2 regions of the Spirillospora sp. NPDC052242 genome follow, and region 2 is predicted to be linked to the other one. Evidence: riboswitches for the same ligand, from Rfam matches in the RefSeq annotation. Region 2 holds a riboswitch; the other holds the start of a gene.

Region 1 (3,391 bases), on a different contig from region 2:
GAGACCGCCGAGCAGACCGAGTGGCCCGACTTCCTCGGCGCCACGTGGGAGCGGTCGAACACCCTGCGGTACGGCGAGAACCCGCACCAGCGCGCCGCCCTGTACCGCGCGCCGGGCGAGACCGGCCTCGCGGGCGCCGAGCAGCTGTACGGCAAGGAGATGTCGTACAACAACTACGTCGACACCGACGCCGCGCGCCGGTCCGCGTACGACTTCGCCGAGCCCGCCGTCGCGATCATCAAGCACGCCAACCCGTGCGGCATCGCGGTCGGCGCCGACATCGCCGAGGCGCACCGCAAGGCGCACGCCTGCGACCCGCTGTCGGCGTACGGCGGCGTCATCGCGGCGAACCGCCCGGTGACCGCCGAGATGGCCCGGCAGGTCACCGAGAGCTTCGCCGAGGTCGTCGTGGCCCCCGGGTTCGACGACGAGGCCGTCACGGTGCTCAAGGACCGGTTCAAGAACGTCCGGCTCCTCGTCTGCCCGGACGCCCCGAAGGGCGCGACCGAGTACCGCCGCATCGACGGCGGCCTGCTCCTGCAGGGCGTCGACGCCGTCGACGCCCCCGGCGACGACCCGTCCGGGTGGGAGCTGAAGACCGGCGAGGCCGCCGACGAGGCCACCCTGCGCGACCTGGCGTTCGCGTGGCGCGCGGTCCGCTCCGTCAAGTCGAACGCGATCCTGCTGGCCGCCGACGGCGCCACCGTCGGCGTCGGGATGGGCCAGGTCAACCGGGTCGACTCCGCCAAGCTCGCGGTGTCGCGGGCGGGCGAGGAACGCGCGGCCGCCGCGGTCGGCGCGTCCGACGCTTTCTTCCCGTTCCCGGACGGCCTGGAGGTGCTGACGAACGCGGGCGTGCGCGCGATCGTCCAGCCCGGCGGGTCCGTCAACGACGACAAGGTGATCGAGGCGGCCGAGAAGGCCGGGATCGCCCTCTACTTCACGGGCGTCCGGCACTTCTTCCACTGACGGGCGCACAAGACGGCCCGGCGGCCCCCCGGCCGCCGGGCCGTTTTACGTTTCCCCGCGGGTAACCTCGTCCCGGCCCCTCACGGAAGGCACCATGGACACCCTCACGATGCTCCTGCTGAGCGCCGTCTCCCAGGCGAACGCCCTCCTGCTGGACGCCCGGCAGGTCATCGGGCTCGTCGCCGCCGCGCTCGCCGCGATGCTCGCCGCCCGCCTCGGCTGGCACGGCACCGACCGCGTCCTCGCCCGCCGCTCCGAGGACGAGAACGCCTAATCGCGCAGGCGCGCGCGCAGCGCCGGGCCCGCCTCGGCCCAGTCGTCGTCGGTCATCCCGTACACGGCCGTGTCCCGGAACGACCCGTCCGGCATCACCCGGTGCTTCCGGTGGACGCCCTCGAACGCCGCCCCCAGCCGCTCGATCGCGTTCCGCGACCGCTCGTTCCGGACGTTCGTGTGCCAGCCGACCCGCACCGCCTTCAGCTCGTCGAACGCCCGCTCCAGCAGCAGCAGCTTCGACTCCGTGTTCATCCCCGACCGCCGCCACCGCGCGCCGAGCCACGTGTAGCCGATGCACAGGCCCCGGTCCTTCGGCGACACCTCGTAGTACGACGTCGTCCCCGCGACCTCGCCCGTCCGCACGTCGAGCTGCGCCCACGGCAGCCGCAGCCCCTGCTCCTTGCCCCGCATGGCCCGCCGGACGGACGCCCGCATGTCCTCGACGTCGCGCGGCCGCGGCTCGTTCAGCCACGTCCAGGTCTCCGGATCGGCCGCCGCGGCGAACAGGCCGTCCGCGTGCTCCATCGTCAACGGCTCCAACCGCACGTGACGTCCGGACAAGACGGGTATGTCGAACCACTCCATACCGGGAACGGTATGCCCCGCGAACCACCGCCCGGCAGGGCCACTCGGCGCCGATTTCCGCACCCCACTGGCCCGTTACCATGGGTGTTCGCGACTGGCGCGGGCAAGGTGGATCACCACCGGGGAGCGATCGACAGTCCGGACACCGCGCGCCTGGGTGGCCGAGATCAGCCGAGATCAGCGCGGAGGCACACGCATGACGGCACAGATTCTGGACGGCAAGGCGACCGCGGCCGAGATCCGAGCGGACCTCGCCGAACGCGTCGCGGCGCTCGGCGAGCAGGGCGTGTCGGTGGGGCTCGGCACCGTCCTCGTCGGGGACGACCCCGGCAGCCACTCCTACGTCAACATGAAGCACCGCGACTGCGCCGAGGTCGGCATCGAGAGCATCCGCCGCGACCTGCCCGCCGACGCCACCCAGGACGAGGTGGAGCGCGCCGTCGCCGAACTCAACGCCGACCCGGCCTGCACCGGCTACATCGTCCAGCTCCCCCTGCCCAAGGGCCTCGACGACAAGCGCGTCCTCGAACGCATCGACCCCGCCAAGGACGCCGACGGCCTGCACCCGACGAACCTCGGCCGGCTCGTCCTCATGCAGGACGGCCCGCTGCCCTGCACCCCGAAGGGCATCATCGAGCTGCTGCGCCGCTTCGACGTCCCGCTCAAGGGCGCCGAGGTCACCGTCGTCGGCCGCGGCCTCACCGTCGGGCGCTCCCTCGGCCTGCTGCTGACCCGCCGCACCGAGAACGCGACCGTCACCCTCTGCCACACCGGCACCCGCGACCTCGCCGCGCACACCCGCGCCGCCGACATCGTCGTCGCCGCCGCCGGCGTCCCCGGCCTGATCACCGCCGACATGGTGAAGCCCGGCGCCGCCGTCCTCGACGTCGGCGTCTCCCGCGTCGACGGCAAGCTCGCCGGCGACGTCGCCGACGACGTCCGCGAGGTCGCCGGCTGGGTGGCGCCCAACCCCGGCGGCGTGGGCCCCATGACCCGCGCCATGCTCCTCGCGAACGTCGTCGAGGCCGCGGAACGCTCCGTCTGATCGGGAACACGGCCGCCCTCCGGTGCTGCGCTGCCCATGGAGGGCGGCCGTGAACGCTAGCTCGCCCGCCTCCCCGCGGCGCTGGGGGCCGGGCGGGTGACGTGGGCGGTGCCGTGCCCCGGACGGCGCGCCTCCGGACGCACGCCCGGCGGGCGGCCGCCGTCCATCGGGGGACGGCCCTGCGGGACGTGCACCGGCGGCAGCGGCCGGACGAGGCCCATCGCGATGACCTCGTTGGCGAGCCGGGTGCGGCGGTTGGGACCCTCGGGAATACGGAACTTCTGGTACAGGCGCAGCAGATGCTGCTTGACGGCCGCCTCCGTCACCACGAGATCACCGGCGATGTCGCGGGCGGTGGCGGGCGCGACGAACGCCTCGTCCGACAGGGCGGGCCGGCACAGCGAGGTCAGCACATCGACCTCGCGCCGGGTGAGCTCGGGCGCGACCGCCCGCCGCAGCTCGACGTCCGGGTCGACCTCCTCCCGGGGGATGCCCCCCATCCGGCACCGCGCGGTG
Region 2 (3,391 bases):
GGCGACAGCAGGGGCAGCCGCGACGCGAACGGTTCGCGGCGCTGACGGTCGGCGACGTGCTCACCGCTCACGGGGTCGATCACGTACCGCACGGTAGGCGGTCGGCGCGGGCCGCTCAAGACCCGTCCGGAATATGGAACCGTGACGCGGTGCCGACCTGTCGATCACGGCAGGGGCCCGCGCTGGCAGGATGGTCGGGTGACCGGCATCTACGACGACCCCTGGGCCTACGAGCTGGCGTGCTCGTTCCGCGACGTGGCCGCGGAGATCGACGTGCTGCTCGCGTGGTGCGCCCGGCACCGGGCGCCGGGGGCCGCGCCCGTCCGGACCGTCCTGGAGCTCGCCGCCGGGCCCGCCGAGCACGCCCGCGGGTTCGCCCGGCGCGGCCTCGCCGCGACCGCGCTCGACCTGAACGCCGCGATGTGCGGGTACGCGGCGAAGTCGGCCGCGCGGGACGGCGTCGAGCTCGAGGTCGTCCGCGCCGACATGACCGCGTTCGCCCTGGACCGCCGGTTCGACCTAGTCGTCACCATGCTCGACTCGACGTCGCACCTGATGACGCTCGACGCGTTCGTCGCGCACCTGCGCCGCGTCGCCGCCCACCTGGCGCCCGGCGGCCTGTACATCGTCGAGATGTCGCATCCCCGGGACCGGCTGGGCGACGACGGGCCGAGCGTCGGCACCGCGTGGACGGTCGAGCGCGACGGCGTGCGCGCGTCCGTCCGGTGGGGCGAGCCCGGCGACCGGCTCGACCCCGTCACCCAGATCGCCGACGACCGCGTCACGATGACGATCGACGCGCCGGGCGGCGCCCGCACCGTCCGCGACGTCGTCCCCTACCGGTTCTGGACGGCCGGGGAGCTCGACGCCGCGATCCGCCTCGCGGGCGACCTCACGGCCGTCGCGCGGTACGGCGACTTCGGGGACGGCGCGGACGCGGTCGCCCTCACCGACCCCGAAGCCTGGCGCATGATCACGATCCTGCGGGCCGATCAGCCCGCGGGCGCCCAGCCGGGCATCGGGTAACCGGCGAGCAGCTCGCGGATCTCGGCCGCGACCCGGTCGACGACCGCGTCCGCGTCGTCCTTCGCGACGGCCTGCACGACCTCGTCGAGCCACGCCGCGACCTGCGGCATCCGCTCCTCGGTGAGGCCGCGCGTGGTGATCGCGGCGGTGCCGAGGCGCAGCCCCGACGGGTCGAACGGCTTGCGCGGGTCGAACGGGACGGCGTTGTGGTTCAGCTCGATGCCCGCCCGGTCGAGGGCCTTCGCGGCGGGCTTGCCCGCGACGCCCTTGTTCGTCAGGTCGATCAGGATCAGGTGGTTGTCGGTGCCGCCGGACACCAGGTCGTACCCGCGCTCGACCAGCGCGGCGGCGAGCGCCTTCGCGTTCGCGACGATCTGCCGGGCGTAGCCGGCGAAGCCGGGCTGCGCGGCCTCCCGCAGCGCGACCGCGATCGCCGCCGTCGTGTGGTTGTGCGGGCCGCCCTGCAGCCCCGGGAAGACGGCCTTGTCGAGCGCCTTCGCGTGCTCGGCCGTCGACATGATCATCGCGCCCCGCGGGCCCCGCAGCGTCTTGTGCGTGGTCGTGGTGATCACGTCGGCGTGCCCGACCGGCGACGGGTGCGCACCGCCCGCGATCAGCCCCGCGATGTGCGCGACGTCCGCCGCCAGCACCGCGCCGGCCTCCCGGGCGATCTCCGCGAACGCCGGGAAGTCGATCGTCCGGGGCACGGCCGTCCCGCCGCACCAGATCAGCTTCGGCCGCTCCTTCAGGGCGAGGTCGCGCACCTGGTCCAGGTCGATCCGACCGGTGTCGGCCCGCACCTCGTACCGGACGGGCCGGAACCAGGCGCCGGTCGCCGACACCGACCAGCCGTGCGTCAGGTGACCGCCCATCGGCAGCGACAGGCCCATCACCGTGTCGCCCGGCCGCAGGAACGCCATGTACACGGCGAGGTTCGCGGGCGACCCGGAGTACGGCTGGACGTTCGCGTGCTCGACGCCGAACAGCGACTTCGCCCGGTCGATCGCCAGTTCCTCCAGCGGGTCGACGTTCTGCTGGCCCTCGTAGTAGCGGCGGCCCGCATAGCCCTCGGAGTACTTGTTCGTCAGGACGGACCCGGTCGCCTCGAGCACCGCGGGCGAGACGTAGTTCTCGGACGCGATCAGCCGGATCTTCTCGAACTGCCGGCGCGCCTCGTCCTCGACGAGCCGGGCGATGTCGGGGTCGCTGCCGCGCAGGTGGGGTACGGCGGGTTCGTGCATGTCGCTCTCCGCGCTGTCGGCCGGGGCGGCGGGGCGCCCCGGTGAAGGGGGCCCGAACACCCAGGCGCGCGGTGCGCGGACTACGGTCGCTCCCCGGTGGTCGTCTCCACCTTGACTGCGCCAGTCGCGTGGACGCCATCATACCGATCCGCCCGCCGACGCGGCGGCGGCAGCGACACCACGGCGAGTCCCCCGAGCAGCAGCGCCGTCCCGGCGACCACCGGCCCGGACATGGACTCGCCCAGCACGAGCACCGCGAGGACGACCGCGACCAGCGGCTCCACGAGGCTCAAGGTCCCCGCGGTCGCGGCGCTGACCCGTCCCAGCCCGGTCACGAAGCACATGTACGCCACCGCCGTCGCCGCGACGCCCAGCCAGCCGATCAGCGCCGCCGCCCGCGGCTCCGCGAGCGCCGGCAGGGCGGCGATCGTCCAGGGCGCCAGGACCGCCCCGCCGGCCAGCAGCGTCACCGACACGGCCGCCGCCATGCCCGTGCCGCGCCCGGTCATCCGCTTGGCCGCGACCGTGTAGACGCCGAAGCAGCACCCCGCCACCAGGCTCAGCGCGACGCCCGCCGGGTCGACGCGCACCGCGCCCTGCGGCGCCATCAGCAGCGCGACGCCGCCCACCGCGCACGCCGTCCCGGCCCACCATCCGCGCCCCGGCCGGACGCCGAGCACGATCCGCTCGCACACCCCGGTCGACACCGGCACCAGCCCGAACACCACGGCCGTCGCGACGGCCGCGCCGGTGCGGTCCACCGCGCTGAAGAACGCCGCCTGGAACGTTCCGGTGGCCGCCGCCGCGGCGAGCAGCGGCCGCCACGCGTCCCGCGGGATCGCGAACGACCCGCGATCCCGCACCAGGACCAGCACGGCCAGGATCGCCCCGCCGAACAGGATCCGCGCTCCCCCGACCGCGACCGGGCCCGCGCCCGCCGCCGCGAGCACCTGCGCCGGCCCCACCGTCCCCCAGAGGACGCCCGCGGCCAGCACCAGCATCGTCCCCGACATGTCATTCCACCGGTACATGCGGACGAAGCTAGAAGGACGTACGGCCTTGATGCACAGACACCAGTCAGAAGTTCGGCTACGCCATCACGGACCGCCGGTTCTTCGGTAGCC

What was found. Region 2 has a riboswitch for ZMP and ZTP ahead of glyA (serine hydroxymethyltransferase). Riboswitches for the same ligand answer to the same signal wherever they lie in the genome.
Region 1: linked by a shared signal. The riboswitch ahead of AB0L25_RS05965 (bifunctional methylenetetrahydrofolate dehydrogenase/methenyltetrahydrofolate cyclohydrolase) and the one ahead of glyA (serine hydroxymethyltransferase) in region 2 are both predicted to bind ZMP and ZTP.

Annotation. Positions count from the first base shown of each region.
Region 1 covers NZ_JBFAUZ010000005.1:119,410-122,800, reverse strand. The annotation lists gene purH (bifunctional phosphoribosylaminoimidazolecarboxamide formyltransferase/IMP cyclohydrolase) at 1-969, shown strand, start outside; gene AB0L25_RS05975 (hypothetical protein) at 1,064-1,243, shown strand; gene AB0L25_RS05970 (GNAT family N-acetyltransferase) at 1,240-1,830, opposite strand; ZMP/ZTP riboswitch at 1,911-1,996, shown strand; gene AB0L25_RS05965 (bifunctional methylenetetrahydrofolate dehydrogenase/methenyltetrahydrofolate cyclohydrolase) at 2,027-2,875, shown strand; gene AB0L25_RS05960 (FHA domain-containing protein) at 2,932-3,391, opposite strand, start outside.
Region 2 covers NZ_JBFAUZ010000044.1:72,480-75,870, forward strand. The annotation lists gene AB0L25_RS30570 (carboxymuconolactone decarboxylase family protein) at 1-83, opposite strand, end outside; gene AB0L25_RS30575 (class I SAM-dependent methyltransferase) at 199-1,026, shown strand; gene glyA (serine hydroxymethyltransferase) at 993-2,267, opposite strand; ZMP/ZTP riboswitch at 2,319-2,405, opposite strand; partial or broken gene AB0L25_RS30585 (DMT family transporter) at 2,501-3,298, opposite strand.